Regions from separate parts of the Dietzia sp. IBK-p2-15D genome, predicted to be linked through region 2. Evidence: predicted binding sites of a transcription regulator. Region 2 holds the regulator's gene; each other region holds the start of a gene.

Region 1 (10,573 bases), on a different contig from region 2:
GTTCACCCGCCGCTGACCGCGGCACCACACGAGAAGGAGAGCCCGACGATGGCACTGTTCCACGTCCGCATGGACGTCAACATCCCCAATGACCTGGACCCCGAGGTCCGCGCCGACACCCTGGCCCGTGAGAAGGCCTACAGCCAGGAGCTGCAGCGCTCCGGCACGTGGCGGGAGCTGTGGCGCATCGTGGGCCGGTACTCGAACATCAGCATCTTCGATGTCGAGTCCGGCGACGAACTGCACGAGATCCTCCAGGGGCTGCCGCTGTTCCCGTACATGGACATCGAGGTCATGGCCCTGACGCGGCACCCGTCGCGAATCGAGTGATCGCGCCGGGCTGACCGCCCGGGAACTCCCGTCCCGCGGAAGACGACGAGGCCGCCCGCCCCGAAAGGGGCGGGCGGCCTCGTCGCGCGGGAGGTGTGTCGGTCAGACGCGCTCGAACACCGCCGCGAGCCCCTGGCCGCCTCCGATGCACATGGTCTCCAGGCCCCACTGCGCGTCGCGGCGCACCATCTCGCGCGACAGGGTGGCGAGCATGCGCGCCCCGGTGGCGCCGACGGGGTGGCCCAGGGAGATGCCGGAGCCGTGCGGGTTGAGGTGCTCGGAGGTGGGGTCGAGGTCCCACTCGCGCATCACGGACAGGGCCTGCGCGGCGAACGCCTCGTTGAGCTCGATGACATCCATGTCGGCGAGCGTGAGGCCGAGTCGGTCGAGCGCCTTGGCGGTGGCGGGGACCGGCCCGATGCCCATCGTCTCCGGTGCCACGCCCGCGACGGCCCACGAGGCAAGGCGGACCAGGGGGGTCAGTCCGAGGGAGGCGGCCCTGTCCGCGGTGGTGACGATGCACATCGCGGCACCGTCGTTCTGGCCGGAGGCGTTCCCGGCGGTCACGGTGGCCTCCGGGTCGGTGCGGCCCATGATGGGCCGCAGGCGCGCCAGCGCCTCGACGGAACTGTCGGCACGGGGATGCTCGTCGGTGTCGACGACGAGGTCGTCACCCTTGCGCTGCGGAACGGTCACCGGGACGATCTCCTCGGCGAACGCCCCGGACTCCTGCGCGGCCACGGCCCGCTGGTGGGACTGCACGGTCAACCGGTCCTGCTCGTCCCGGCTGATGCCGTACTCACGACGGAGGTTCTCGGCGGTCTCGATCATCCCGCCGTCGATGATGTGCGAGCGTCCGCCGACGGTCGTGCGAGCCCGGCCGAGACGGTCGACCAGCGAGATCCCGTCCCCGCGGATGCCCCAGCGGGGGCTCGGGGAAGCGTAGAACTCCACCTGGCTCATCGACTCGACGCCGCCGGCGACCACGAGGTCCATGCCGCCGGAGGCGACCTGGAGTGCGCCGGTGATGATCGCCTGGAGTCCGGAGCCGCAGCGCCGGTCGAGTTGCATGCCCGGCACGTCGATCCCCAGGGGGGAGTCGAGTGCGGCGATGCGGCCGATGGCGGGCCCCTCGCCGTTCGGGGAGCCCTGTCCCAGCACCACGTCGTCGACGTCGGCTCCGGTCAGGCCGGTGCGCTCGACGAGGGCGGTGAGCAGGTCGGTGGCCAGGGTGTTCGCGTCCAGGTCGCGGAACACCCCGCCGAAGCGTCCCACGGGGGTGCGCAGGGGTTGGCAGATGACGACGTCACGCATGGGGTTCCTTCGTTCGGGTTCAGCGGTTGACTATGGCGAGGTCCGCCGACAGTGCGCGGGCGGTGGCCAGCAGTTCGGGGATGACCTCGTCGTCGAGTTGGGTGGGGGAGTAGCGGGCGGCGTGGGTGGAGACGTTGAGGGCGGCGCTGACCGCGCCGTGGCGGTCGTGGACCGGGGCGGCCACCGAGCGCAGGCCGGGCTCGAGTTCCTGGTCGACGACGCACCACCCGCGCTCGGCCACCCGCGAGAGCTCCGCGCGGAGCGCTGACTCGTCGGCGAGGCCGTGGGGGGTGAGCGCCCGCAGGTCCGTCGCGGCGAGGTAGGCGTCGAGGTCCTCGGCGGGGAGCGAGGCGAGCAGGACCCGCCCCATCGATGTGGCGTAGGCGGGGAACCGGGTTCCGATGGTGATGCCGATGGTCATGATGCGACGCACCTGGACGCGCCCCACGTAGACGATGTCGGGGCCGTCGAGGACCGCCACGGACGAGGATTCGCCGAGCCGCGAGCTGAGCTTCTCCAGGTGCGGTTGGGCGAGATCGGTCAGCGGGAGCGCCGACAGGTAGCTGTACCCGAGGTCGAGGACCCGGGGGGTGAGCCAGAAGACAGAGTCGGCCGTGTCCACGTAGCCCAGTTCGACGAGGGTGTGGAGGAAGCGGCGGGCGGTCGCCCGGGTCAGGCCGGTGTTGCGCGCGACGTCACTGAGGGTCTGGCGGGGCTGGCGGGCGTCGAATGCCCGGATGACCGCCAGGCCGCGCGCGAGCGACTGGACGAAGTCGGGGGAGGCCGGGCGGTCCCCGCCGTCGTCCACGGACCCGGCCGGGGTCGACACCACGTCGGGGCGGGTCACGCCGCGCCCGTGTTCCGTGCGGCGTCGAGGTGTCGGCGGAGCACGTCGGTGATGCGGTCCGGGATCTCGACGGTGGGCACGTGGGCCGCCGGGGAGACGACGACGAAGTCCGCTCCGGGCACCCCGTCGGCGATCTCGCGCAGTACCTCCGGGGGAGTGGAGGGGTCTTCTTCCCCGGCGAGCACGAGGGTGGGGCAGGAGATCCGACCCAGCTCGGCGCGGTTGTCCCAGCCGGCCAGCGCGTCGCAGCAGGAGGCGTATCCCTCGGCCGGGGTGCCCAGGACCATCTCACGGAGCCCGGCGACCAGCTCGGGCTCGGCCTCGGCCCGCGCGGCGGTGATCCACCGTGCGACGACGGCGTCGGCGACCGCGGCCGTCCCGCCCTCGCGGACCGCGGCGGCGCGATCGGCCCAGCCGGACGGTTCACCGAACTTCGCGGCGGTGCACAGGAGGGCGGTGGAGAGCACGCGGGTGGGCTCGTGGACGGCGAGCCACTGGGCCACCGCGCCACCGAGCGACAACCCGGCCACGTGGAACCGGTCGACGTCGAGCGAGTCGAGCAGGGCCAGAACGTCGGCGGCCAGGTCGGCGATCGTGCACGGCCCGGGGACGACCTCGGACGTGCCGTGGCCCCGGTGGTCCACCGCGACCACGGTGTGGTCGCGGGACAGGTCCCGGACCTGCGCGTCCCACATCGAACGGTCGGATCCGAGTGATCCGAGGAGGACGAGGACGGGGGTGTCGGCGGACCGGGGTCCGCTGACCTCGTGGGACAGGGTGGCGGGCATGGTGTCGGTCCTCTCGTGCGTCTGGCTTCCGGTTCGGGACCACGATACGCGGAGATCGTGCGAAGGGCGAACACTTGTACAAGATGCGAACACCGGATAGGGTTCGTGACATGACCAACAAGATCTTCTCGTCGGCCGCGGACGCGGTCGCGGACATCCCCGACGGTGCCTCCCTGGCCGTGGGCGGGTTCGGTCTGGTCGGCATCCCCGCCGTCCTCATCGACGCGCTCCTCGAGCAGGGCGCCACCGACCTGAGCACGGTGAGCAACAACTGCGGCACCGACGGTTTCGGCCTGGGCAAGCTTCTGGAATCGCACCGGATCACCCGGACCACGGCCTCGTATGTCGGCGCCAACAAGGAGTTCGCCCGCCAGTACCTCTCCGGCGAGCTCGAGGTGGAGCTCACGCCGCAGGGCACGCTCGCCGAGCGCATGCGGGCCGGAGGCGCCGGCATCCCCGCCTTCTACACCCCGGCCGGCGTCGGCACGATGGTCGCCGACGGGGGCCTGCCGCTGCGCTACGACGGCGAGGGGGGCGTCGCCAAGGCGTCCGAGCCCAAGGAGGTCCGGGTCTTCGACGGCGAACAGTACGTCCTCGAGCGCGGGATCGTCACCGACTTCGCCCTGGTCCACGCCCACAGGGCCGACACCATGGGCAACCTGCAGTTCCGTGGGACGGCCCGCAACTTCAACCCGGACGTGGCCATGGCCGGTCGGATCACGATCGTGCAGGCCGAGGAGGTCGTCGAGCCGGGCGGGATCGACCCGGCCAACGTCCACATCCCCGGCATCTTCGTCCAACGGATCGTCGAGGTCGGCCGCCAGGAGACCGGCGTCGAGATCCGCACCACCAGGGAGGCCTGAGCCATGAGCTGGACCCACGAGCAGATGGCGGCCCGCATCGCCGCGGATTTCACCGACGGCCAGTACGTCAACCTCGGTATCGGTATGCCCACCCTCATCCCCGGCTATCTTCCCGAGAGTGTGCAGGTGACCCTCCACTCGGAGAACGGCATCCTCGGCGTCGGGCCGTACCCGACGGACGACGAGCTCGACCCCGAGATGATCAACGCCGGCAAGGAGACCATCACCGCCGAGGCGGGGGCGGCGTTCTTCTCGTCGTCGGAGTCCTTCGCCATGATCCGCGGCGGCCACGTCGACGTCGCCGTCCTCGGCGCTATGCAGGTCTCGCAGTCCGGCGACCTGTCCAACTGGATGGTCCCCGGCGCCATGGTCAAGGGCATGGGCGGTGCGATGGACCTCGTCCACGGCGCCGACCGCGTGATCGTGATGATGGACCACGTCACCCGCAAGGGCGACCTCAAGCTCATGCAGGAGAACACGCTCCCGTACACGGGCAAGGGCTGCGTCCAGCGGGTCGTCACCGACCTCTGCGTCCTCGACATCGCGCCGGAGGGCTTCCGGCTCGTCGAACTGGCGCCGGACGTGACGATCGACGAGGTCCGCCGGAAGACGGGCGCCGAGATCCACGCCTGAGTCGACCCTCGGGTGGACGTCAGGTGTACACCGCCCGCGGAGGCGGGAGGCGGGGTCGGTTTCTCACTACTGTGGGAACCGACCCCGTCGTCGTCCCCGGAAGGTCCGCCCCACATGAGCACCTCCACCCCGGTCACCGCCACCCCGGCCACCGTGACCGTCACCGGCGCCGCCGGAAAGATCGCCTACTCGTTGCTGTTCCGTCTCGCCTCCGGGTTGGTGTTCGGGCCCGGGACCCCGGTCCGCCTGCGTCTGCTCGACATCCCGTCGGCCGTGGTCGCGGCGGAGGGCGTCGCGATGGAGATCGAGGACTGCGCGCTCCCGCTGGTCGAGTCGATCGAGATCACCGACGACGTGGACACCGCGTTCGACGGCGCCAACGCGGCATTCCTGGTGGGCGCCAGGCCGCGCGGCAAGGGGATGGAGCGCGCCGACCTGCTCACCGCCAACGGGGCGATCTTCCGGGAACAGGGCCGCGCCATCAACGCCCACGCCGCCGACGACGTGCGGGTGGTGGTGGTGGGCAACCCCGCCAACACCAACGCCTACATCGCCCACCGACACGCGCACGACGTCCCCGCCGGTCGCTTCACCGCCCTGATGCGGCTCGACCACAACCGCGCGCTCAGCCAACTCGCCACCCGGCTGGGAGCGCCGGTCGCCGACCTGGACGGGGTGGTGGTATGGGGCAACCACTCGGCCACCCAGTTCCCCGACGTGTCGTACCTGACGCGACGAGGCGAGCCGGTCACCTCCGGGCTCGACGAGGAGTGGTTGGCCGACACGTTCATCCCACGGGTCGCGAACCGGGGAGCCGAGATCATCTCGGTGCGCGGATCGTCGTCGGCCGCCTCGGCCGCCGGCGCGGCGGTCGACCAGATGCGCGACTGGGTGCACGGCACCAGTGGGGAGAGCTGGACCACGGTCGCACTGCCGTCGGAGGGGCAGTACGGCACCGTGCCGGGTGTGGTGACGGGGTTGCCCTGCCGCAGCCGCGGCGCGGAGTGGGAGGTCGTCGAAGGACTGGCGATCGGGGACTTCCAACGAGCCCGCATCGACGCGTCGGTGGCGGAGCTGGTCTCGGAGCGTGACGCCGTTCACGGACTGGGACTGGCCGACTGACCTCGGGTGCACCGGGGCTGACGGCGTGTGCCGGGCCCCGGCGTCCACGGCCTAGGATGGTCGGGTGACGACTCCAGCTTCTGCCTCCCCGAACACCGACCGCGCGGACGCCCTGCCCGCCTCCTGGAACCCAGGTGAGGTGGAAGGCGGGCTGTACCAGCGCTGGGTGGAGGCCGGCTACTTCGAGGCCGATCCGTCCAGCGACAAGCCCGCCTACTCGGTGGTGTTGCCGCCGCCCAACGTCACGGGCAGCCTGCACATGGGCCACGCGCTCGACCACACCCTCATGGACGTGCTCACGCGGCGCAAGCGCATGCAGGGCTTCGAGGTCCTGTGGCTGCCCGGCATGGACCATGCCGGGATCGCCACGCAGACCCTCGTGGACCGCAAGCTCCGCGACGAGGGGATCGACCGCCACGAGATCGGCCGCGACGCGTTCATCGAGAAGGTCTGGGAATGGAAGCGCGAGTCCGGTGGGACCATCGGGGAGCAGATGCGTCGCCTCGGCGACGGTGTCGACTGGTCGCGTGAGCGGTTCACCCTCGACGACGGACTGTCGCGCGCGGTGCAGACCATCTTCAAGGAGCTCTACGACAACGGCCTGATCTACCGCGCCGAGCGACTGGTCAACTGGTCGCCCACCCTGCAGACCGCGATCTCGGACATCGAGGTCAAGTACGCGGACGTCGAGGGCGAGCTGGTGAGCTTCCGCTACGGCTCGATGGACGACTCCGAGCCGCACCTGGTCGTGGCCACGACCAGGCTCGAGACGATGCTCGGTGACACCGCGATCGCCGTCCATCCCTCCGACGAGCGCTACGCGCACCTGGTGGGCACCGAGATCCCGCACCCGTTCCGGGACGGGTGGACCATGCGCGTGGTCGCGGACGACTATGTCGATCCCGAGTTCGGGACCGGCGCGGTGAAGGTCACGCCCGCGCACGACCCCAACGACTTCGCGATCGGCCAGCGTCACGGCCTCGAGATGCCCACGATCATGGACGCCACCGGCCACATCACCGGGACCGGGACCCGCTACGACGGCATGGACCGTTTCGACGCCCGCAAGGCCGTCCGGGAGGACCTCGCCGAGCAGGGACGCATCGTCAAGGAGGTGCGTCCGTACCTGCACTCGGTGGGCCACTCCGAACGGTCCGGCGAGCCGATCGAGCCGCGGCTGTCGCTCCAGTGGTGGGTGCGGGTCGAGGAACTGGCGAGGATGGCCGGGGACGCCGTGCGCGACGGTGACACGGTGATCCACCCGACGAGCCAGGAACCGCGCTGGTTCGACTGGGTCGACGACATGCACGACTGGTGCATCTCCCGCCAGTTGTGGTGGGGTCACCGCATCCCGATCTGGTACGGCCCCGACGGCGACGTGGTCTGCGTGGGACCAGGCGAGGAGCCGCCCGCCGGATACACCCAGGACACCGACGTGCTCGACACGTGGTTCTCCTCCGGACTGTGGCCGTTCTCCACCATGGGCTGGCCCGATCGCACCGCCGACCTCGAGCGGTTCTACCCGACGTCCGTCCTGGTCACCGGGTACGACATCCTCTTCTTCTGGGTGGCGCGGATGATGATGTTCGGCACCTTCGTGGGCCGGACCCTCACCGGCGACAAGGCCGCTCCGGGGAAGGTTCCGTTCACCGACGTCTTCCTCCACGGCCTCGTGCGCGACGAGCACGGCCAGAAGATGTCCAAGTCCAAGGGCAACGGCATCGACCCGCTCGACTGGGTGGACCGCTTCGGCGCCGACGCCCTGCGCTTCACCCTGGCCCGCGGGGCCAACCCGGGCGGCGACCTGTCGGTCGGGGATGACGCCGCCCAGGCGTCGCGCAACTTCGCCACCAAGCTGTTCAACGCCACCCGCTTCGCGCTGATGAACGGGGCGAAGGTGGGCGAGCTGCCCGCCGCGTCCGCGCTCACCGACGCCGACCGGTGGATCCTGCATCGCCTCGGGGAGGTGCGGGTGGGCGTCGACGACGCGCTGGACCGCTACGAGTTCTCCAAGGCGTGCGAGGCCCTGTACCACTTCGCCTGGGACGAGGTGTGCGACTGGTACCTCGAGCTCGCGAAGGTCCAGTTCGGTTCGGACGACGCCGCGCGCGCGTCCGAGCGGGCGGAGAACACGAGACTCGTCCTCGGACACGTGTTGGACGTCCTCATGCGGATGCTGCACCCGGTCATCCCGTTCGTCACGGAGACGCTGTGGACGGCACTGACCGAGCGGGAGTCCGTGGTGGTCGCGGACTGGCCCACCGACGTGGCGCCGGCCGATGACGCCACGGAGCCGGTCCGCCGCGTGGCCGACGCCCAGACCCTCGTCACGGAGATCCGGCGGTTCCGCTCCGACCAGGGCCTCAAGCCCGGTCAGCGGGTGCCGGCACGGATCTCCGGCGTCGACGCCGCCGACCTGCCGGCGGACCTGCTCGCCCAGGTGTGCGCACTCGCCCGGCTGACCCCGGCCGCCGAGGACTTCACCGCGACGGCCTCGCTCGAGGTCCGGCTCGGGTTGTCGACGGTGGACGTGGAGATCGACACCTCCGGGACGATCGACCTCGCCGCCGAGCGACGCCGGTTGGAGAAGGATCTCGTCGCCGCCCGCAAGGAACTCGAGACCACCGGTGCCAAACTCGGCAACGAGGCGTTCCTGGGCAAGGCGCCCGACCACGTCGTCGACAAGATCCGCGGTCGCCGCGACCTCGCCGAGGCCGAGGTCGCCCGGATCGCCGCCCGGCTCGAGTCGATGCCGGTAGGAAGTGACCCCGCGTGAGCGATCGACAGTGGCTCCCACCGCACGACCCGAGCGAGGGGTGGGACACCCCGACCGAGGAGGACGTCGCCGAGATGCTCGGCGAGGACGGCCTCGTCTCGGGCGTCCCGCTCGGTGGTCCGATCCCGGGTGACGAGGACGGCGACGGCGACGATCACCTGCCGCCGCGCCCGGTCCCCGAGGTCGGCAGCCCCGAATGGCAGGCCGACGCGGCCGACCTGGCCGCGGTCGAGGAGGAACTGACGACCCGCTGGCCGGAGTCCCGCCTCGAGCCGAGCCTGGACCGGATCGCCGAGCTGATGTCCGTGCTCGGCGATCCGCAGCACGCGTACCCCGTGGTCCACGTGGCGGGCACCAACGGCAAGACATCGGTCACGCGGATGGTCGACGCGCTGCTGCGGGCCCTGCACCAGCGCACCGGACGCAACTCCAGCCCCCACCTGCAGAGCGTCACCGAGCGCATCGCGCTCGACGGGGAGCCGGTCACCGCCCGCACCTTCGTGGACACCTACCGCGAACTCCAGCCCTATCTCGAGCTCGTCGACCAGCGGTCCGAGGAGGCCGGCGGCCCACGGATGAGCTACTTCGAGGTGCTGACCGCGATGGCGTTCGCCGCGTTCGCCGACGCACCGGTCGAGGTGGCGGTCGTGGAGACGGGGATGGGCGGGACGTGGGACGCCACGAACGTGGTCCGGCCCGCCGTCGCCGTGATCACCCCCGTCGGCCTGGACCACACCGACTACCTGGGCGAGGACCTCGCGACGATCGCGGGGGAGAAGGCCGGGATCATCCAGCCGGGCCCGGAGGACGATCTGCTGCCGCGTGACCCGATCGCCGTGATCGGGCGCCAGGAGCCCGAGGCCATGGACGTCCTGTTGCGTCGCGCCGTGGAGGTGGGCGCGGTCGTCGCCCGCCTCGGTTCGGAGTTCGACGTGGTCGAACGGCGGGTCGCCGTCGGAGGCCAGCAGCTCACCCTGCGAGGCCTCGGGGGCGAGTACCCCGAGGTGTTCCTCCCGCTGTTCGGGGAGCACCAGGCCGAGAACGCCGCGACCGCGCTCGCGGCCGTCGAGGCGTTCTTCGGCGCGGGCCCGGACAGGGCCCTGGACCCGGAACTCATCCGTGCCGGCTTCGCGGCGGTCGACAATCCCGGGCGCCTCGAGCGGCTCAGCTCCAGCCCCACCGTCCTGGTGGACGCCGCCCACAACGGGCACGGCGGACGCGCACTCGCCGAGGCTGTCACCTCGGAGTTCGACTTCAAGCGGCTGGTCGCCGTGGTCGCGATGCTCGACGGCAAGGACGCCGACGCGTTTCTCGCCGCACTCGAGCCGGTGGTGGAGGAGGTCGTCGTCACTCGGGCCGCCTCACCGCGCGCGATGGACCCGGGCGACCTCGCTCGCATCGCCGAGGAGCGGTTCACCGCCCAGCGCGTCCACGTCGTGGACACCCTGCCCGACGCGGTCAGCGCGGCCCTCGACCTGGTCGGGGTCCCGGATCCGACCGCGGACGACGACGTCTCGGGCGTCGGCGTGCTCATCACGGGTTCCGTGGTGACCGCCGGGGCCGCCCGCAGCCTGTTCGGAAAGGACGCACAGTGACCGACCCGACCCCCGGCCCCCGGGGCACCGCGCACGAGCCCTCGGTGGACCCGTGGAAGGGGCTGCGGGGCATCATGGCCGGCACTCTCGTCCTCGAGGCGATCGTGATCGGTCTGGTGCTGACGGTCATCGCCCGGCTCGACGGCGGCGCCCACTTCCAACCGTGGAAGGTGTGGTTCGTCAGCCTCCTCGCGGTCGCGATGCTCGTGGCCAGTGGACTCCAGCGCAAGCCCTGGGCGATCCCGCTGAACCTCACGCTCGCGGGTCTGGCCGTCGCCGGCTGGGCCGTGCACTGGTCGATGGGG
Region 2 (10,573 bases):
CTCTTCGCCCGTCTCGACGATGTCGGCACCCTCGACGCCCATCGTCTCCGGTCCCGGGTCCGGCGTGCCCGGGTCGACCAACTGGATGACCTCGGACGGAGGATCGACGAGGCCGCCGAGCGCGTGCGGCGCCGATCAGAGTCGATCCCCACCCCCCGCTACCCGGAACAGCTCCCGGTCAGCGCACGCAAGGACGAGATCGCCGAGGCGATCCGGGACAACCAGGTGGTGGTGATCGCCGGCGAGACGGGGTCGGGCAAGACCACCCAGATCCCCAAGATCTGCCTGGAACTGGGGCGCGGGGTCAAGGGCATGATCGGCCACACCCAGCCGAGGAGGTTGGCCGCCCGCTCCGTCGCCGAGCGGATCGCGGACGAGCTCGGGGTGGAGATCGGTGGCCCGGTCGGTTCCGCCGTCCGCTTCGACGACCGCACCAGCCCCGAGACGGCGGTCAAGCTCATGACCGACGGTGTGCTGCTCGCCGAGATCCGGCGTGACCGGCTGCTGCGGGCCTACGACACGATCATCATCGACGAGGCCCACGAACGCAGTCTCAACATCGACTTCCTGCTGGGTTATCTCAAGCAGATCCTGCCCCGTCGCCCGGACCTCAAACTCGTCATCACTTCCGCCACGATCGACCCGGACCGTTTCGCCCGTCACTTCGCCGGCCCGGAGGGGCGCCCGGCCCCGGTCATCGAGGTCTCGGGGCGCACTTATCCCGTGGAGGTCCGGTACCGGCCCCTACAGGTCGTACACGCCGATCGCGTGGTCGACCTTGATCCCCTCGACGCGCTCGCCGACGCCGTGGCGGAACTCTTACGCGAGGACGACGGTGACGTACTCGTGTTCCTCTCCGGTGAGCGTGAGATCCGCGACGCCGAGGAGGTGCTGCGGGGCCGGAAGTTCCCGAGCACCGAGATCTTCCCGCTGTTCGCCCGCCTCACGGCAGCCGAACAGCAGCGCGCGTTCCGGGCCCATTCCACCCGGCGGGTGGTCCTGTCGACCAATATCGCCGAGACCTCGGTGACCGTGCCCGGCATCCGCTACGTCGTGGACACCGGCCTGGCGAGGATCTCCCGCTACTCCACCCGGACCAAGGTGCAGCGACTGCCCATCGAGCCGGTGTCCCAGGCCTCCGCCGCCCAACGCGCGGGACGCTGCGGCCGCGTCGCCGACGGGATCTGTATCCGCCTCTACTCCGAGGAGGACTTCGACTCGCGCCCCGAGTTCACCGACCCGGAGATCCTGCGGACGAACCTCGCCTCGGTGATCCTGTCCATGGCGGATCTGGACCTGGGCCCCGTCGACGACTTCCCGTTCGTGGAACCCCCGGACCGCAAGGCCGTCCGGGACGGCCTCACCCTGCTCTCCGAACTCGGGGCGGTGAGGGTCGACGACGACGAGCGCCCTCACCTGACCGAGGTGGGCCGTGACATGGCGGCACTCCCCCTCGATCCCCGACTCGCCCGGATGGTGGTCGAGGGCCACCGCAACGGTTCGCTGTCGGACGTGCTGGTGGTGGTCGCCGCACTGACGGTGCAGGACGTCCGCGAACGTCCCGCGGAGGAGCGGGACAAGGCAGATCTGCTGCACCGCCGCTTCGCGGACAAGACGTCCGACTTCCTCGGATATCTCAATCTGTGGAGGTACATCACCGAGCAGCGCCGTGAGCTGTCCGGCAGCGCCTTCCGCAAGATGTGCAAGGCCGAGTATCTGCACTGGCTACGCATCCGAGAGTGGCAGGACCTCAACGCCCAGCTGCGGAGCATGTGCCGTGAACGAGGGTGGCATCCCGCGTCCGGACACGCCGCGGAGGACGACCTCCACAAGGCGGTCCTGACCGGTCTGCTCACCAATGTCGGTATGCGAGACGAGGAGACCCGCGAGTTCCGGGGCACCCGGGGCATCCGGTTCCAGGTGTTCCCCGGGTCGGACCTGTCCAGGAAGCCTCCCCGCTGGGTGATGGCATCCGAACTCGTCGAGACGTCCCGGTTGTGGGCGCGTGACGTCGCCCGGATCGATCCGGGGTGGATCGAGCAACTCGGGGGTCACCTCACCCGCACCCAGTACTCCGAACCGCACTGGTCGGACGCCCAGGGTGCGGCGATGGCGTATGAGAAGGTGCTGCTGCTGGGATTGACCGTGGTGGAGGCGCGGCGGATCCTGCTCTCCAGGGTCGACGCCCCGCTCGCCCGCGAGATGCTCGTCCGCCACGGGATCGTGGAAGGACGCCTGGATACCCGGGTCCCGGTCATCCGCGAGAACGCCGAGGCCGTGGAGCAGGCCCGTGAACTGGAGACGCGGAGCCGCCGTCGGGATCTGGTGATCGACGACGAGGCATTGGTGGCCTTCTATCTCGATCGCCTGCCCGAGGACATCACCTCCGGCCGGCATCTGGAGTCCTGGTGGAAGAAGCGTGGTCATCGCGACCAGGAGGCCCTCCGTCTCACCCCCGAGGACATACGCACCTCCGAGGCGGTGCCCGATGCCGCCGATTTCCCGCCCCTCTGGCGTCAGGGAGAGCGGAGTTTCGAACTGCGGTACGCGTTCGATCCGGGCGTCACCACCGACGGGATCACGGTGCGCATCCCGCTGCCGCAGCTGTCCTCGGTCACCACCGCCGGGTTCGAATGGCTGGTGCCGGGGCTGCGGGAGGAGCTCTATACCGAGATGCTCCGCACGCTGCCCAAGTATCTGCGTCGACTGTGTTCTCCGCCCGCCGAGTTCGCGTCCCTGTTGGCGGGAGACGTCTCGCCCCGGTCCGCCCCGTTGTCCGTCGCGCTCGCGCGGGCGCTGTCTACTCGGATCGGTACCACGGTCGACCCGCGTGACTTCGATCAGAACCAGCTACCGGGCCATCTCCGGATGCGTTTCGAGGTGGTCGACGGGGACGAGGTCGTGGCCTCCGGAACGGATCTCGCGCAGTTGAGGACCCGGTTGGTGGACAGGGTACGGGCGACCCTCAACGCCCGTCTGGTACCCGACAGGGGGCCCTACCGGGAGTGGACATCCGACACCGTCGGCGACCTCCCGCAGTCGGTCACCGGCTCGGTGGACGGGGTCGAGGTGACCGTCTACCCCGCCCTGCGTGTCGGTGGGGACGGAATTCACCTCGTGGCGTGCGCCACGGAGGACGAGCGTCGATCCACCCAGGCGTCGGCGGTGCTCACGCTGGTCTCGGCCGGCCTGGTCTCCGCGGCGTCGATTCTGCGCGGCCGTCCGGTCCAGCAGCGACTCGCGCTCACCCAGTACCCGCACGGAGGGATGGAATCCCTGGTGTCGGATGCATCGCTCGCTGCGAGTGGGCGGATCATCGCCCGGCGAAAGGGCGCACCGGTTCTCACGGTCGCGGAATTCCACGAACTCCAGGCCACTGCGCGGGCGGAGGTCCCCGGTGCGGTGGCGTCCGCGATCTCGTCGGCGGTTCCCGCGCTGATGGCCGCCCAGTCCGTGTCGGGCCGTCTGGCGGGGGCGCCCGCAGATGTCGCCGACGATGTCCGTCCTTCACTGGACTTCCTCGTCGGGCGCGGATTCCTCGCCCGCCATCCCTCGGATGTGCTTCCACATCTGGAGCGACATGTGCGGGCGGTCGGCCTCCGGTTGGACCTCGCGGAGAAGTCACCCGCCCGGCACGGCGAACTCACGGCGAAGTTGAACCGCTCCGAGTCGATCGTCGAGGAGGCGTGCGCCGCGCTGCGGCGGCGGCCGGGTGGCGCACGGGCGTGCCGCGACCTGCGGTGGATGCTCGCCGAGTACCGGGTGGGGCTGTTCGCGCAGTCACTGGGTACCGCCCGGCCGGTCTCGGCAGAGCGGATCGACAAGGCGGTGGCGTCTGCGCTCGCCCCGCGGTCGTCCCGATGATGCCGCGTGGTCAGCGGCTCGCGCGGCGCTCCCGGAGGGCGATGATCTCGCGTTCGAAGTCGTCGGCCGAGCTGAACTGCTTGTACACGGACGCGAACCGCAGGTAGGCGACCTCGTCCAGATCCTGCAGAGGGCCCAGGATGGCGAGCCCGATCTCGTGGGCGGGAACCTCGGACGCACCGCCGGATCGCACAGCGTCCTCGACCTGCTGGGCGAGGCGACGCAGAGCGTCCTCGTCAACCGATCGTCCCTGGCACGCGCGGCGGACACCGCGGACGACCTTGTCCCGACTGAACGCCTCGGTCACCCCGTTCCGCTTGAGAACCGTCAGCAGGGGCGTCTCCAGCGTCGTGAACCGGTGTCCACACCGGGGGCACTCCCGGCGACGCCGGATCGCCTGACCCTCGTCGACGGATCGTGAGTCGATTACCCGGGAGTCCTCGTGGTGGCATGTCGGGCAGTACATTCCCGTGGGGCCCTTCGTCGACCGGAGTTCACGCGTCTCGGATCGTGCCTGACGGAACGCGGGGGCGGTAGACCACCGCCCACGGTCCATTCTAGGAGGCCCGCTGCCCGGTCACGCGTAGGCGGGTCCACCGAGGAAGGCCACTGCGAGAAGCATGATCACGCCGAATGCGATCCCGCACGCCAGTAGCGCCCAGGCCGGCACGTCGTCGACGACCCCGGTGGACGCCGGGGCCTCGACATGGCACGCCCGCACGCGGTCCGTGGAGACCGGGCGCACGAGCACGCGGCGACCCGGGGCGACCGACGTGACGGCGGCCGGACGGGCGGTCACCCGCGGCCGGACGAGATTCTCCGCACGCGAGGACGTGACGGCGGGCCGGCTGCCCTCCGGTCGGGCCAGGGGGCGTCGCGGCGCACGGGTGGACCGCGCCGACACGTCACCGGGCCGGTCGAGGTGCGCGACCCGTCCACGATGGTCGTCGGGGCAGACCTCGGTCCACCGCGCGGCCGGACGTGGGTGGGACTGAAGCTCGACAACGGTCATGGTGGCTCCCTACTCGATACGGTGTGCGATCGTGATTCGCACACCTGTATGTGTTTCTCAGTACATCTGTTCGAATCCGAACTCCCCTAGAGTTGTATCACGCGACTCCGACACAGTCACGATCCACGGAGGAATTTCTTCGAACACGTGTGTGGCGCGCCGCAGCCCGTGGCACTAGGGTGTAGACAGATCACAGCGTCGAACATCCATTCGCCGAAGGGACCACACGAGATGCCGAAGCCCGATTTCGAGTCACTGACGGACCGACAGAAGAGCGTTCTGCTCCACATCCACGACACCGTCAAGGAGCGTGGCTATCCGCCGAGCATCCGCGAGATCGGGGACGCGGTCGGCTTGCAGTCCACGTCGTCGGTGGCGCATCAACTCCGCACGCTGGAGAAGAAGGGCTTCCTGACGCGGGATCCGCACAAGCCGCGGGCGGTCGATGTCCACGGTGTCCCGGGGCAGAAGTCACGGGGCCGTCGGTCACCTGCTCCGGAGCCCCAGCGTCCGGGCGGCGCGGTCGAACCCGTCTACGTCCCCGTGCTCGGCCGGATCGCGGCGGGCGGGCCCATCCTCGCGGAGCAAGCCGTCGAGGAGATCTTCCCGCTGCCGTCGGACCTCGTCGGATCAGGCGATCTGTTCATGCTCAAGGTCGTCGGCGAGTCGATGATCGACGCCGCCATCTGCGACGGCGACTACGTGGTGGTCAGGCGGCAGAACGTCGCGGACAACGGGGAGATCGTCGCCGCCATGATCGACGGGGAGGCGACGGTCAAGACCTTCCGGAACGACTCGAGCGGAGTCTGGTTGCTGCCCCACAATCCGTCGTTCAGCCCGATTCCGGGCGAGCACGCGACGATCCTCGGCAAGGTCGTGACAGTGTTCCGGAAACTCTGAGTCCCGGTTCGAACGACGCGCCGCCCGTCCCCGCAGGGGTCAGGCGGCGCCGTCATGTGGACCGCGGGCGGCGAACTCGTCCAGTTCGCCGGCCACGGACGCGGGCAGTCGGACCACCAGCCGGGTTCCGTCCTGGGTGTGTTCCTCCTCGACCACTGCGCCCTCGGCGTGGACCCGAGACACCACGTCCCCGCGGGAGTACGGGACGGACAGGGTCACCTCGGTGTCCCCCGAGGCGACGATCTGCGTGATTCGCTCGAGGAGTTCGTCGACACCCTGCCCGGTGACCGCCGAGACGAACACGGCGTCGGGCAGCGCGTGGTGCAACTCGGTGAGGACCACGGGATCCGCGGCGTCGATCTTGTTGATCACCAGGAGTTCCCGAGGCCGCTCCGCGTTCTGCTCCTCGACCACCTCGTTGATCACCTTGCGCACCGCCTCGATCTGGCGGAGCGGGAAGGCATCCGAACCATCCACGACGTGGAGGAGCAACTCGGAGTCGACGACCTCTTCCAGTGTGGACCTGAACGCCTCGACCAACTGGGTCGGCAGGTGTCGGACGAATCCCACGGTGTCCGTGAAGACGACTGCTCTGCCGTCAGGCAACTCGGCCTTGCGCGTCGTCGGGTCGAGTGTGGCGAACAGGGCGTTCTGAACCAGGACGCCGGCTCCGGTGATCCTGTTGAGCAGGCTCGACTTCCCGGCGTTCGTGTATCCGGCGATGGCGATGGACGGCACCGGAGTGGAACGCCGTCGGTGCCGTTTGGTGTCTCGGGCCTGCTTCATCCCCTTGATGTCCCGGCGCAGACGGGCCATCCGCTCGCGGATCCGACGCCGATCGGTCTCGATCTTGGTCTCACCCGGGCCACGGAGACCGACGCCGCCGTTGCTCCCGGCACGACCGCCCGCCTGGCGCGACAGCGACTCGCCCCACCCACGCAGACGGGGGAGCATGTACTCCATCTGGGCGAGGGTCACCTGGGCCTTGCCCTCACGGCTGGTGGCGTGCTGCGCGAAGATGTCGAGGATCAGCGCGGTACGGTCGATGACCTTCACGTTGACCGCCTTCTCCAGCGCGAGCAACTGTCCCGGGGTGAGTTCGCCGTCGCAGATGACGGTGTCCGCGCCGGTCGCGGCGATCACGTCCTTGAGGACGCTGACCTTGCCCGACCCGATGTATGTGGCGGCATCGGGCTTGTCGCGGCGCTGGATGAGCGCGTCGCACACTTCCGATCCCGCGGTCTCGGCGAGCTGGGCGAGCTCGTCCATCGCGGCGTCCGCCTGCGCGGCGGACCCTTCGGTCCAGACACCGACGAGCACGACCCGTTCGAGTCGGAGCTGGCGGTACTCGGCGTCGTTGACGTCCTGGAGTTCGGTGGAGAGTCCCGCCACCCGGCGCATCGAGGATCTCTCCTCGAGCTGGAAATCACCGATGGACGGATCGAGGTCGCGTGTCGGCCGGTCAGCGGCCGTGTGATCAGTAGTCATTCGGGTTCATCTTCTCACACCGGGCCCCCCGGTGTCCCGTGCGAGACGGTGTGCTACCGACCACGGTGGTAATGACCGCGGGCGACGAGTGTGGACGGCCCGGTGAGCGAGGACCCGGCCTCGGTGAGTGAGACCTCGACCTCGCCGCCGGGGACCACCACGACGACGTCGCCCGTCGCCTCCCCCGAGTCGGCCAGCGCGGCGACCGCGGTCGCGACGATTCCGGTTCCGCAGGACATGGTCTCCCCTGATCCCCGCTCGTGGACCCGCATCGAGACCCGACCGTCCACCATCGGGGTGGCGATCTCGACGTTGACGCCGTCGGGGAAGAAGTCCCGGTCGTACACCGGGGTCTCCTGCACCGGCAGCCCGGCGAGGTCCGCGGCGTCCAGATCGGGGACCACACAGGCGAGGTGCGGATTTCCCATGTCGACGGCGAGTCCCGCGAAGGTCCGGCCACCGACCTCCGCCGAGGACAGTCCGAGCAGACGCGGCTCCCCCATGTCCACCCGCACCACCGCGTCATCACCCGAGTGGGAGAGGACCTCGGCGGGGCGGGCCCCTGACCGCGTGCCCACCGGGATGGAGCCGGACTCCGCTCTCCCGGTCGCGACGAGGGCGTGGGCGAAGACCCGGACCCCGTTGCCGCACATCTCCGCGATGGAACCATCGGCGTTGCGGTAGTCCATGAACCAGTCCCCACCGTCCACGCCGGGCGGCAGGGTCGCGAGCACGCCCCGGTCGACGAGGGCTCCGGCGGTCGCGATTCTCAGGACTCCGTCGGCGCCGATTCCGGCACGCCGATCGCACAGTGCCCGTACGAGGTCCACGTCGAGGTCCAGGTCGGCCTGATCGTCCGGGAGGATCACGAAGTCGTTGAGGGTGCCGTGGCCCTTGAGGAAGGCGATACCGTCGGGCTGCGAGGCCTGGCGCGTCGAAGTCATGGCGAAATCGTACTCGCCGGCGGGGGCCGTTCCGCACTGTGGAAATGTCGGATGATGCCGGACGGTACGCCCACTAGAGTCGGCCTGGAGAACGGTCCCCTACCTCCAGGAGAGCATCGATGTCCGAACGCATCACTGTCGGCGGAATCCAGGTCGACGAGGTCCTGTACGACTTCGTCAACTCCCAGGCGATCCCGGGCACCGGGGTCGATCCCGACGCGTTCTGGGCGGGCGCCTCCGAGATCTTCACCGAAATGGCCCCCCGCAACCGCGAACTGCTCGACACCCGCGACCGGTTGCAGTCCCGGATCGACGCCTGGCACCACGAGAACCCGGCGCCGATCGACCCGGGCGCCTACAAGGCGTTCCTGCGGGAGATCGGGTACCTGGTGCCCGAGCCCGAGTCCGTCTCCGTCACGACCGAGAACGTCGACGCGGAGATCGCCACGGTCGCCGGCCCACAGCTCGTCGTGCCGGTCATGAACGCCCGGTTCGCGATCAACGCGGGTAACGCCCGCTGGGGTTCGCTCTACGACGCCCTCTACGGCACCGATGCGATCCCGGAGTCCGACGGCGCCGAGCAGGGCTCGGGATACAACAAAGTCCGCGGGGACAAGGTCATCGACTGGGCCCGTGAATTCCTCGACGACGCCGCACCGCTGGAGTCGGGCAGCCACGTGGGCTCCACTGCCTACGCCGTGGTCGACGGAGGCCTGCAGGTGACCGTGTCCGACGGGTCGACCGCCCGGTTGGCGGCCCCGGAGAAGTTCGTGGGCTACCTGGGCGAGCCCTCGAGCCCGTCCTCGGTCCTGCTGTGCAACAACGGTCTGCACATCGAGATCCAGATCGACCCGGACTCCCCCATCGGCTCGACCGACGGCGCCGGCGTCAAGGACGTCGTCCTGGAGTCCGCCGTCTCCACCATCATGGATTTCGAGGACTCGGTCGCCGCCGTCGACGCCGAGGACAAGACCCAGGGCTACAGCAACTGGCTGGGTCTCATGAAGGGAGACCTGTCCGAGGAGATCACCAAGGGCGACAAGACCTTCACCCGTGTCCTCAACGACGACCGGGTCTTCACCGCGCCCGATGGTTCGGGTGAAGTCCGTCTCCACGGCCGCTCGATGCTGTTCGTGCGCAACGTCGGCCACCTGATGACCAACCCGGCCGTGCTCGACGCCGACGGCAACGAGATGCCCGAGGGCATCCTCGACGCACTGGTCACCTCGCTCGCCGGCATGCACGGGATCGCCGAGGGCAACGAGCGCCGGAACAGCCGCCACGGGTCGATCTACATCGTGAAGCCCAAGCAGCACGGGCCGGAGGAGGTCGCGTTCACCACCGAGCTGTTCGGTCGTGTCGAGAAGCTCCTCGGGCTGCCCGAGAACACCCTCAAGGTGGGCATCATGGACGAGGAGCGTCGTACCTCGGTCAACCTCGCCGCCTGCATCGCCGAGGCCACCGAACGGGTCGTGTTCATCAACACCGGCTTCCTCGACCGGACCGGCGACGAGATCCACACCTCCATGGAGGCCGGGCCGATGATCCGCAAGGGCGAGATGAAGGGCGCCCGGTGGATGAACGCCTACGAGGACTTCAACGTCGACACGGGTCTGGCGTGCGGCCTGCGTGGCCGTGCCCAGATCGGCAAGGGCATGTGGGCCAAGACCGACCTCATGGCCGAGATGCTCGCCGAGAAGATCGGCCAGCCCGAGGCCGGCGCCAACACCGCGTGGGTGCCCTCGCCGACCGGCGCCACGCTGCACGCCACCCACTACCACCGGGTCAACGTCATGACCCGGCAGGAAGAGCTGCTCGCCGGGGGTGCCCGCGCGAGTGTCGACGACATCCTCACCGTCCCCCTGGCCCCGTCCACGGACTGGACGGACGAGGAGAAGAAGGAAGAGGTCGACAACTCCTGCCAGACCATCCTCGGCTACGTCGTGCGGTGGGTCGAGCAGGGCATCGGCGTCTCCAAGGTGCCGGACATCCACGACGTCAACCTCATGGAGGACCGCGCCACCCTGCGGATCTCCTCGCAGATGCTGGCCAACTGGATCCGTCACGACATCATCACCGCCGACGACGTCGAGGACTCGCTGCGCCGGATGGCCGAGATCGTCGACAAGCAGAACGCCGGCGACGACGCCTACCGGAACATGGCACCGGACTTCGACTCGTCCATCGCCTGGCAGGCGGCCCGGGAACTGATCCTCGAGGGCACCAAGCAGCCGTCGGGCTACACCGAGCCGATCCTGCATCGCCGTCGTCGCGAGTTCAAGGCCGCCAACGCGGGCTAGACCGGCGCCGGCCCACCCGCCGACCCGCAGAATCCGCCACGTCCGCCCGACTTCCGATCCCACGC
Region 3 (10,573 bases), on a different contig from region 2:
GTCGCCACCGTCGCGAACCGCCCCGGCCGGCAGCATGTGGTGATCACCGGCCGCGATGCCGACCCCCGGCTGCTCGAGGTCGCCGACCTGGTCACCGAGATGACCGAGGTCAAACACCCGATGGACGCCGGGCAGAAGGGTCAGCGGGGCATCGAATGGTGACCGCGCTGCCGCGGATCGTCGTGGCCGCGCCGGCGTCGGGGCACGGCAAGACCACCGTCGCGACCGGCCTCATGGCCGCGCTGCGCCGCACCGGGCTGGAGGTCTCGGGGCACAAGGTGGGCCCCGACTACATCGACCCCGGCTACCACGCCCTGGCCACCGGGCGGGCGGGCCGCAATCTGGACCCGCACCTGGTGGGCGAGGAGCGAATCGTGCCGCTGCTGCTGCACGGCGCCGGCGCGGGTCGACCCGCCGACGTCGCGGTGATCGAGGGCGTCATGGGCCTGTACGACGGGCACATCGGCGGCGACGGGTTCGCCTCCACGGCCCACGTCGCCGCGCTCACCGGGACCCCCGTCGTGCTGGTGGTGGACATCTCCCACGCCTCGCGCAGCATCGCCGCGGTGGTGCTGGGGATGGCCTCCTACGACCCGGCCGTGCGCATCGCCGGGGTGGTGCTCAACAAGGCCGGCTCCGTCCGCCACTCCGACGAGGTCCGCCGCGCGCTCGCCCCACTCGGCATCCCGGTGTTGGGCGTCCTCCAGCGCGACGACGACGTCACCGCCCCCTCCCGCCATCTCGGCCTGGTCCCCGCCGCCGAACGCCCGGAGGCCGCGCGGTCGCTCGACCACCTGGCCGGGAAGGTGGCGGCGTCGATCGACCTCGAGGCCGTCATGCGGATCGCGCGTGAGGCGCCGCCGCTGGCGGGCGAGGCGTGGTCGGCGCGCGTGGCGTTGGGTGGTGACCGAGCCCACGAGGTCGACGACGACGAGGGCCGCCGGCTCATCGCCGTGGCCGGTGGCCGGGCCTTCACGTTCCGCTATGCCGAGACGGTCGAGTTGCTCGAGGCGACCGGCTGCTCGGTCGTGCCGTTCGACCCGCTGTCCGACGAGGCACTGCCCGACACCGCCGCGGGGATCTACCTCGGGGGCGGGTTCCCCGAGGTCCACGCTGCGGACCTCGCCGCCAACGAGCCGATGCTGCGGGCACTGCGCGCGGCGACGGCCGCCGGGACGCCGACCGTCGCCGAGTGCGCGGGCCTGCTCTACCTCTGTTGCACCCTCGACGGTGTCCCCATGGTCGGTGCGGTCGACGCCGACGCGGCCATGGCCCCGCGGCTCACGCTGGCCTACCGCCGGTCGACCGCGGTCGCCGACAGCGTCCTGGCGACCGCCGGCACCGAGGTCACCGGCCACGAGTTCCACCGCACGGCCGTGAACCCGCCGGCTGGGGCGGGGGGCGCGGCGGGCTCTCACGCGGGCGTGCCCAGCACGGACGGGCCGGGCGCGGCTCCCGCCTGGACCAGCAGCGCCGGACCGGAGGGCTTCGTCAGCGGGTCGGTCCACGCCTCCTACCTGCACTCGCACTGGGCGGGGCATCCGGCGATGGCGGCCCGGTTCGCGGCGCACGCGCGGCGCTTCGCCCCCGCGCGCCGGCCCGCCCGACTCGGCTAACCGGGCCCCTTGCGGTCGCGGGCGCGTTCTGGCCGAATATGCGTAGACCCCGCGTCCGGTCCCAATGACCGCCAGGGTCGTGACGACCACCGAGGAGACCCCATGAGCGTGCGCGACGTCATCACCGCCTACTTCGACGCGTACAACAGTGAGGACCCCCACCATCTGGCCGCCGTGCTCGATGAGGATGTCGTCCTGCACTCCGCCGCCGGCACGCAGCACGGACTCTCCGCCTACCTCGACACCTACCGCGCGATGACCAGTACGTTCGTCGACCGCATGACGCCCGAGGAGATCGAGGTCAGCGGCGACACGGCCACCGTCACGGTGGTCAACACGCTCACCGCACGCGCCGACGTGAAGAACTTCATGGGAACGTCGCTGGACGAGGGGCAGACCGTGAAATTGCATCTGCGCGGCCGCTACACGGTGGACGATGACCGGATCCGGGAGATCCACATCGAGTTGCTCTAACCGCGGTTCCCGGGGTTCCGGCCAGGTCAGTCAGCGGCGCCGGCCCACTCCGCAGCGGCAGCCGCATCGTCCACCACTCGCACGCCCGGCGCGGACCCGGGCCGCCGCACCACCACGACCGGCACGCCGAGTTCGTCGGCCACCGCCATCTTCGACCACGTGTGACCGCCGCCCGAGTCCTTGGTGACCAGCACGTCCACGCCGTGGTCGGCGAAGAGCTCGCGCTCACTCGCCACCGAGTAGGGGCCGCGGTTCAGCAGCAGTCGCCACGGCGCGGGCAGCTCCACCTCCGGCGGGTCCACCACCCTGACCAGCGCGTGGTGCCCGGCGAGCGGGCCGACGAACCTGTCCAGCGACTGCCGGCCGATCGTGAGGAACGGCCGCCGGCCCACGCAGGACGCGGTCGCCGAGGCCTCGTCGTGGTCGTCCACCCAGTGCCAGCCTTCCGCGCCGGGGGCGGCGGCCCACCCCGGCCGCTCGAGGCGGAGCAGCGGGACCTCCGCGGCGGCGCAGGCGGCGGCGGCATTGGCCGAGATGCCGGCGGCGAAGGGGTGGGTGGCGTCCACCACCGCCGTCACGCCGGCCTCCGTGAGGTACCGCCGCAGCCCGTCGATGCCGCCGAACCCGCCGACGCGCACCTCCCCCACCGGCAACCGCGGCCGCGCGACCCGGCCCGCCAGCGACGAGCAGAACCGCAGGCCGTGCTCCTGCAGCAGTACGGCGAGGTCGCGGGCCTCGGCGGTCCCGCCCAGGATCAGCACGCTCATCGGTCCGCCCCCGGCGGCAGCAGCGGCAGTTCCGGAGCGCCCGAGCGAGCCAACTCGAGCAGCGCGTCCAGGTCGAGGTGCTCCTCGGCGAGATCGGCCAGCAGGTCGAGCCGCGCCTCGCGGGCCCGGGCGAAACTCACCGATGACGCCGGGCGCATACGACCCGCGCCGCCGGAGCCATCACCCCCACAGCCGCCGACGACCTCGGCCAGCAGCGCCGACCGGAAGCCGTCCGATTCGAGGGTTCCGTGCCACATGGTGCCGAACACGCGGCCCCGCCGGGCTCCGCCGGGGAACTCCTCGTCGTCGTCGACCCGCTCGCGCCCGCCGCCGACGCTCACCCTCCCGTGGTGGATCTCGTACCCGCCCACGTCCTGGCCCAGCACGCGTCCGGTGGGCAGCCGCAGCACCTTCTCCGCGCCGAAGCGCGTGGTGATGGGGAGCAGTTCGAGGCCGGTCACGCGCGTGCCGGGCTCGCCCTCGATGCCGTCCGGGTCGGAAATCTCCCCGCCGAGCATCTGGAAGCCGCCGCAGATCCCCAGCACCGCGCCGCCGCGCTCGACGTGGGAGGTGAGCGCACGGTCCAGGCCCCGGGCGCGGAGCCAGGCGAGGTCGTCGAGGGTGGCGCGGGTCCCGGGGACGACGACGAGGTCCGCCCCGGCGAGGTCGCGGGGCTCCGTGACGTACTCCAGCTCCACGTCCGCTTCCAGGCCGAGGGCGTCGACGTCGGTGAAGTTGCTGATGCGCGGCAGACGGATCACGGCCACGCGCAGGGTGGCGGTGGCGTGAGCGGCGCGGGGACCCACCGCGAGGGCGTCCTCCGAGTCCAGCCACAGGTCGGGATTCCAGGGCAGCACCCCGTGGACCGGGCGGCCGGTGAGGTCCTCGAGCTGGCGCAACCCGGGCGCCAGGAGCGTGGGGTCGCCGCGGAACTTGTTGATGACGAACCCGGCGACCAGCCGCTGATCGGCGGGCTCGAGCAGCGCGACCGTGCCGTAGAGGGCGGCGAAGACGCCCCCGCGGTCGATGTCCCCCACCACGACGACGGGCATGTCCGCGTGCCGGGCCAGGCCCATGTTGACGTAGTCGCTGGAGCGCAGGTTGATCTCGGTGGGACTGCCGGCGCCCTCGCAGATGACCAGGTCGTGGCGGGAGGCGAGGTCGTCGTAGGCGGCGAACGCGGCCTCGGCCAGGTGGGCCCGTCCGTCGACGAAGTCGCGGGAGGACACCGACCCGGCCGGCTGTCCCATCACCACCACGTGGCTACGCCGGTCGCCACCGGGCTTGAGGAGCACCGGGTTCATCGCCGGCTCCGGGGCCACGCCCGCGGCCAGGGCCTGGATCCACTGCGCGCGCCCAATCTCGGCGGTGCCGTCCGGGCCTGTGCTGTGCGGACCTGTGCGGCGAGGGGCGGCGACCACCATCGAGTTGTTGGACATGTTCTGGGCCTTGAACGGGGCCACGTCGATGCCGCGGCGGGCGAACGCCCGGCACAGCGCGGTGGTCACGACGCTCTTGCCCGAATCCGAGGTCGTACCGGCGACGAGCAGGGAGGCGACCATGGAGATCGATCCTAGTCGGACGCTCCGGACCCGCCTGACCGGGCCGACCCACGTCCGAGGTGGGGTCGCGGCGTGGTGGTGGGGCCAGCGGTGGTGGGGCCAGCGGGGCTCGAACCCGCGACCAGCGGATTATGAGTCCGCGGCTCTAACCAACTGAGCTATAGCCCCCCGCACGCACCGGGAACGTCACCGGCACGCGCGGCGCAATCGTAGCAAGGTGTCAGGAGCCACCAGCGGGCCACCAAACCGCGCGGACATCGGCCAGTCCGTCCTCGACGACGGCGGGAGGGTCATCCCACACCTGCACCCGCCTCCCGAGGGGCGCATAGGGCGGGGACCCCGGGTCCCCGGAGCGGACGAAGTCGACCCACGACCGGTGCATCGCGTCGACGAGCTCCGGCGGGGCGTCAGCTCCGAGGTAGGCCCGCACGTTCGCGGCTTCCGGGACCGCCCAGAAGAACGGCAGGTCCGCGCAGTGCACGGCGCCGCGGCCCTCGGCCCAGCGGAAGTCGTACACCCAGGTGGGTGCGCCGGCGGCCACCCGGGTCTCCGCCGCTCGCACGACGGTCGAGTGGATGGTCGCGGCGTCGACCACCGCCCCCACCGCCCGTCGCAGCGACTTGCCCGCCGATTGTCTGGCCAGCGCGCGCAGTCCGGTGGTGGGCAGCTCCTGGGACCGCAGGATCATCGCGGCACCCGGCACCAGCGCCGGCCCGGGGAGGGCCCGGACGACTCCCTCGAACTCCGTGGCCGTGGAGCCGATGAGCAGGGGAAGGTCGAGCCCGGGCCCGCTCCCGATGCCCTCCAGGGGTGGGACCGGGACGGTGTCGTCGCCGACTGTCGGCCGGAACGGCATGAGGAAGGGATTGTCTTTGCGCAGTCGACGGTGGAACTCGTCGACGGCGCCCCGACCGCCTGCTGCCAGCTCCGCGGCGGTCGTCCCCTTGGGGGCCTGAGCGGCAGGCGATCGCAGCACCGCGGGCGACGAGGCGATCCCCCGGTGGAACAGGCCGGCCGCCAACGGCGAGGCGAGCAGGCAGAGCACCGCCCCGCCGCCCGCCGACTGACCCGACACCGTGACCTGCCCGGGGTCGCCGCCGAACGCCGCGATCTCGTCGCGGACCCACTCCAGGGCCATGATCCAGTCGCGTACCCCGCGGTTGTCCGGGGCGTCGGGGAACGCGGTGAACCCCTCGACGCCCAGGCGGTAGCCCACCGAGACCACGACGATCCCGGCGCGCGCGAAGGCGGTCCCGTCGAACCAGGGCTGGTGCGACGAACCGGACTCCCACCCGCCGCCGTGGATCCACACCAGCACCGGGTGGCCCGTGCCCTCGGTGGGAGCCCACACGTCGACGTGCAGGATGTCCGTTCCGGCGACGATCGGCTCGGGGATCGCCGGAGCGGGGTCGAAGCGCAGCCGCTGCGCGGTGGCGGCGGGCCTGGTCGCGTCCCGGACGCCCGGCCACGGTTCGCGGCGGACCGGGGCGGCGAACCGCAGGTCGCCGACGGGGTCCTCGGCGTACGGGATGCCGTAGTAGCGGACCACATCCCCCAGGTCGGTGCCCTTGACGCGGCCGGTGGACAGCGCGATCTCGACGTCGGTCATGGCGGCCAGATTAGCCAGGACAGCTGAGATCCCCCGGCGATCCCTGCGACCAAGGGGAGATGACGAGTGACAGGGACCTGATCATCGAGCGTCTGGCCGACGTGGCCTCAGCGTTGGACTCACGTGACTGGGACGGGCTGGGCGAGCTGTTCACCGAGTCCGCGACCGGGTACGGCGCGACCGGTCTGAAGGCGATCATCGAGAGGGTCAGGGAGCACCTCGGGGGCTGCGGACCGTCCCAGCACCTGTTGGGCAACCATCGGGTCCAGCTCGCCTTCCACGGAGACGAGGACCGGGCACGAAGCCTCACGTACGCGCGTGTCCTCCACCTCGGCACCGGGGACCAGTCCGATCTGTCATACGAGTGCTTCGGCGAGTATTCGGATCTGTGGACCCGGACGCCGGAGGGCTGGCGGATCGACTCGAGGAGGTTCCACATCAGCTTCGACCGAGGCGATTTCCGGACACTCCAACCCGGCTGACCTCCGGACGCCTCCCATGGGAGACGTCCACGATCTAGGAGGCAACACCATGACCGCCACCTACACGTTTGACGTCTTCGCCAGCCTCAACGGCTTCGGGTCGTACAACGACAACGGTGATTGGGGCGGCCTACTGACGATTCCGGCGTGTTCGACCCCTGGGTCACCCAGATGACCACGCTGCTGACCACGGTGGTGTCAACGACGCTGGATGGTCCCCTCGACTGGCCGGACGCGGCCATCGTCAGCGGAGACGCCGTCGAGGTGGTCACTCGCTTGAAGCAGCAATCCGACGTGTCGTTGCGCTCGCACGGCAGCTTGTCGATGAACCGGGCGCTGATGGCCGCCGGTCTGGTCGATCGGATGCAGGCGACAGTGTTTCCCTGGCGCAGTGGGTGGGTTCCAGGTTGGGGTGAGTGATCGAAGATGATCGAACCCTTGTGCTAGTGAGCCGGTGCGGGTACTGTCGAATGTAGATTCGATGCCGGTGGCGGAGGGGGTGGAATGGTGACGACGACGACGAGTGCACTGTTCGCCGTACCCGAGCCCCTCGGCATGGTCGACAGGGAGGCCGTCAGCGAGGCGGCCCGTGCCGCGACGCTGGCGCAGAACCGCGCCGGGGCCACGCGGCTGGAGGCGGCGCATGTCCTGGTCGAACAGTTCGCCCGGGCCGAGCAGGCACAGGCGGAGGAGGCCGGCGCCGGTTCGCGCCGACCCGCGTACGCCCGGCTGGATCCGCAGGCCAGGGCCCGAGATCACCTCGTGGCGGCATGTCAGCTCACGTGTTGGCACGCTGCGCGGTTGGTGACGGCCGGGACGCAGATCCACCGACGGCTGCCTCGTCTGCGGTCCACGGTCGACCGCGGGCTGCTGCCCGAGCAGTTGGCGGTCGATATCGCGTGTCGCCTGGCGGAGGTGCCGGACGCGATCGTGTCGGTCGTGGAGGACGAGGTGGTCGCGCGCTTCACGGACGATCTCGACGGTGGCGACCGGCCGACCCGCAACGCGGTGGACTCGGCGATCGATGACGCCGTGGAGCGACACGACCCGGCTGCCGCGGAGGACGCCGCCGCAGCGGCGGCCGCCACCCGCTCGGTCCGATTCCGCGGCGACCGGAACGGCATGGCCACGATGTGGGCCAGGCTCACCGCCGCCGATGCCGAGCTCCTCCGGCGTCGCATCGAGACCGATGCGTCGGCCGCCTCGGCGGACGGACTGGACGGTTCCCTGGATCAGCTCCGCGCCGACGCCCTCGCCGCGCTCGCCGTCTATCCGCCTGCTGGTGGCCCGTCCGCGACCAGCCCCGGCTCCGGCCCGGCCCCTGCGTCCGAGCACGACGGCATCGAACTCGGCGACGTCAGACTCGGGGCGGACCTGCCCCGGCCCACACTGGGCAACGCCGCGCGGGCCGGTCAGCCGATCCGCATCAGCGTGATCGCCTCCGCAGCCCGGGGCCTGCCCAACCGTGTCGAGTTCGTCCACGGCACGTACAGCAGCGTCGAGTGGCTCTGCACGGAACTGCTCGAGGGCGACGACGCGAGCGTGCGGTTCGAGCTCATCGACCCCGCCCCCGGCGTGCTCGACTCCCCCGAGCACGCCCTGCGCTACGTGATCACCCCCGCGATGGCCGAGCGAATCCGTATGCGCGACGGCACCTGTCGTCACCCGGGGTGCTCGGTTCCCGCCGAGGCCTGCGACGTGGACCATGTGATCGCGTTCAACAAGAAGGATCCCGAGCTCGGCGGGCCGACCACCGAGTGGAACCTCGTCTGCCTGTGTCGGAAACACCACCGGGAGAAGACGTTCGGGACCAACGCCTACCGGTCCGGGCCGTTGGGTGAACTCGTCATCATCACCGACACCGGACACGAACACCGCACCAGACCCAAGGGCCCCTTGGCCCGTGCCCGTGACGCCATCTGGGAACGCGAGTGGAACGCCTTCGCCGACCGCATCGTCGCCGACGACGGCACACTCATCAATCCGCCGGGTCAGAACCCGCGCGGACCCCGCAGACGGCCGGCCTGACCGCCTCAGCAGTCGCCGACGCCCACCCATTCGGAGACGCCGTCGGTGAAGCGCTGCCGCTTCCAGATTGGCACCCCGTGCTTGAGCCGCTCGATGAGCTCCGAGCACGCCGCGAACGCCTCGGCCCGATGCGGTGCCACGGCGACCACCACCATCGCGACCTCGCCCACCGGCAGCACACCCACGCGGTGGACCGCCGCCACCCGCGCCGAGTGCTCCCCCGCGACCTCGGCGCAGAGCCGGGCGAGAGTGTCCCGGGCCGTGGGGGGAGCGGAGTGTGACCTCGAGCTGCTCGAGAGCCGTACCCTCGACGGCCGGATCCAGGAACTGATCTACCGGCCCACCCTGCACGCCCCACCCGGCTGACCACCCTGAAATGCAGACCAGGTCAGTGGCTCGGAAGCCACTGACCTGGTTGCTGAGCTCCCCCAATTGGACTCGAACCAATAACCCTTCGATTAACAGTCGAATGCTCTGCCAATTGAGCTATGGGGGATCACTGCTGGCGCCCGGCGGCGATGCCGGATACCGAGAACTCACCTTAGTGCGCCGCAGGCCGACGAACCAAATCGGCTGGTCAGGCGATGTCCGGAGTCGCGCCGACCGCCTGGTTCAACAGGCCGCGCCGGTACTCCTCCAGAGCCACCAGATCACCGAACAACGCGGAATAACCCTCCGGGTCCTCGGCGGGGCTCATCCGCTGCACCTTGGACTTGAGGTCCGCGATCTGACCCGAGACCCACACCTCCTGCAGACGCGCCAGGACACCGGAGATGTAGCGGGGCAACGCCTCCTCGGACACGCGCAGCGTCTCCACCGCGAGGCTCCCGACCAGTCGGCGCAGCCCGTCGTCGCCCAGCCCCTCGGAGACCTCGGAGACCCAGTTCGCGCCGCTCTTGCCGGCCGCGCACCCCCCGGCCTTCGACAGCGCCTGCGCGATCGTGGCATAGGCGGGGTGGGTGTAGCACTCCTCCGGTAGGGAGTCGAAGAGCGGCCCGGCCAGCCCTGGGTACTGCAGGGCCGCCTTCACGGCCTCCCGCTGGGGCCACAGCACCGGGTCCGCCGCGGCGGGGATGGGCACGCCTCTCGGCGCCTCCGGTGCCTGCGGAGCATCGCGGCCGCTGGCCTCGTCGTCGTCGTATCCCCCACGGCCACGGTCGGCGCCCCCACGCTCGGCGGCGTCCCATCCCGGTCGGGCTCCCCCGCCCGGTCCACCGGGGGCACGCTTGCGCAACCCGGGACCCGACCCGGCCGACCGCGCGCGACCCTTCTTGCGCGCCTCCTCGCGGACGCGGCGCACCACCGTCGCAGGATCGTCCCAACCGACCCAGCCGGCGAGCTGGCGGGCGTACTCGTCACGCAACGTCGAATCGCGGATGTCCGCCACCACCGGCACCGTGCGACGCAGGGCCTCCACGCGCCCCTCGGCGTGGTCGAGGTCGTAGTCCTCGAGCATCGAGCGGATCGCGAACTCGAACATCGGCACCCGCGCGGACACGAGATCCCGCACCGCGGCGTCGCCCTTGTTCTGACGCAGGTCGCACGGATCCGTCCCCGGCGGGGCCACCGCCACGAACGTCCGGCCGGAGAACTGCTGATCCCCCGAGAACGCCCGGAGCGCGGCCTTCTTGCCGGCTTCGTCGCCGTCGAAGGTGTAGATGATCTCGCCGCGGAAGTAGTTGTCGTCCAGCATCAGGCGCCGCAGCGTGGACAGGTGGTCCTCGCCGAACGCGGTGCCACACGCGGCCACCGCCGTCGTGACGCCGGCCGCGTGCATGGCCATGACGTCGGTGTACCCCTCGACCACGACCGCGCGACGCTGCGAGGCGATCTCCCGCTTGGACAGGTCCAGACCGAACAACACCTGGGACTTCTTGTAGAGCATCGTCTCGGGGGTGTTCATGTACTTGCCCAGGGTGTCGTCCTCGAACAGCTTGCGCGCGCCGAACCCGATCACCTCGCCCCCGAGGTTGCGGATGGGCCACAACAACCGGCGGTGGAAACGGTCGATGAGGGTGCCACGCGAACTCGTCTT

Evidence for each region. Region 2 encodes LexA, which represses DNA repair genes until DNA is damaged. Its sites were predicted from a motif close to CGAACANNTGTTCG; they were not measured.
Region 1: AC3DEV_RS09600 (CoA transferase subunit A) is a predicted target of LexA. The motif match lies at 3,366-3,379, and genes of this name have one in related genera.
Region 3: AC3DEV_RS09935 (HNH endonuclease signature motif containing protein) is a predicted target of LexA. The motif match lies at 6,978-6,991, and genes of this name have one in related genera.

What each region holds. Positions count from the first base shown of each region.
Region 1 is NZ_JBYMTK010000006.1:37,982-48,554, forward strand. It holds gene AC3DEV_RS09575 (muconate/chloromuconate family cycloisomerase) at 1-16, shown strand, start outside; gene catC (muconolactone Delta-isomerase) at 49-330, shown strand; gene AC3DEV_RS09585 (acetyl-CoA C-acetyltransferase) at 433-1,644, opposite strand; gene AC3DEV_RS09590 (IclR family transcriptional regulator) at 1,664-2,452, opposite strand; gene pcaD (3-oxoadipate enol-lactonase) at 2,488-3,279, opposite strand; gene AC3DEV_RS09600 (CoA transferase subunit A) at 3,390-4,142, shown strand; gene AC3DEV_RS09605 (3-oxoacid CoA-transferase subunit B) at 4,146-4,775, shown strand; gene AC3DEV_RS09610 (malate dehydrogenase) at 4,890-5,897, shown strand; gene AC3DEV_RS09615 (valine--tRNA ligase) at 5,962-8,673, shown strand; gene folC (bifunctional tetrahydrofolate synthase/dihydrofolate synthase) at 8,670-10,268, shown strand; gene AC3DEV_RS09625 (DUF4233 domain-containing protein) at 10,265-10,573, shown strand, end outside.
Region 2 is NZ_JBYMTK010000003.1:136,897-147,469, reverse strand. It holds gene hrpA (ATP-dependent RNA helicase HrpA) at 1-3,864, shown strand, start outside; gene nrdR (transcriptional regulator NrdR) at 3,875-4,330, opposite strand; gene AC3DEV_RS05920 (hypothetical protein) at 4,442-4,876, opposite strand; gene lexA (transcriptional repressor LexA) at 5,066-5,776, shown strand; gene hflX (GTPase HflX) at 5,816-7,264, opposite strand; gene dapF (diaminopimelate epimerase) at 7,318-8,208, opposite strand; gene AC3DEV_RS05900 (malate synthase G) at 8,328-10,508, shown strand.
Region 3 is NZ_JBYMTK010000006.1:112,600-123,172, reverse strand. It holds gene cobO (cob(I)yrinic acid a,c-diamide adenosyltransferase) at 1-162, shown strand, start outside; gene AC3DEV_RS09975 (cobyrinic acid a,c-diamide synthase CobB) at 156-1,616, shown strand; gene AC3DEV_RS09970 (nuclear transport factor 2 family protein) at 1,719-2,090, shown strand; gene AC3DEV_RS09965 (cobalt-precorrin-6A reductase) at 2,117-2,857, opposite strand; gene AC3DEV_RS09960 (cobyric acid synthase) at 2,854-4,419, opposite strand; tRNA gene AC3DEV_RS09955 (tRNA-Ile) at 4,511-4,587, opposite strand; gene AC3DEV_RS09950 (carboxylesterase/lipase family protein) at 4,640-6,028, opposite strand; gene AC3DEV_RS09945 (nuclear transport factor 2 family protein) at 6,088-6,510, shown strand; partial or broken gene AC3DEV_RS09940 (dihydrofolate reductase family protein) at 6,560-6,906, shown strand; gene AC3DEV_RS09935 (HNH endonuclease signature motif containing protein) at 7,015-8,538, shown strand; partial or broken gene AC3DEV_RS09930 (molybdenum cofactor biosynthesis protein MoaE) at 8,544-8,750, opposite strand; partial or broken gene AC3DEV_RS09925 (dihydrofolate reductase family protein) at 8,803-8,904, shown strand; tRNA gene AC3DEV_RS09920 (tRNA-Asn) at 8,962-9,034, opposite strand; gene dnaG (DNA primase) at 9,116-10,573, opposite strand, start outside.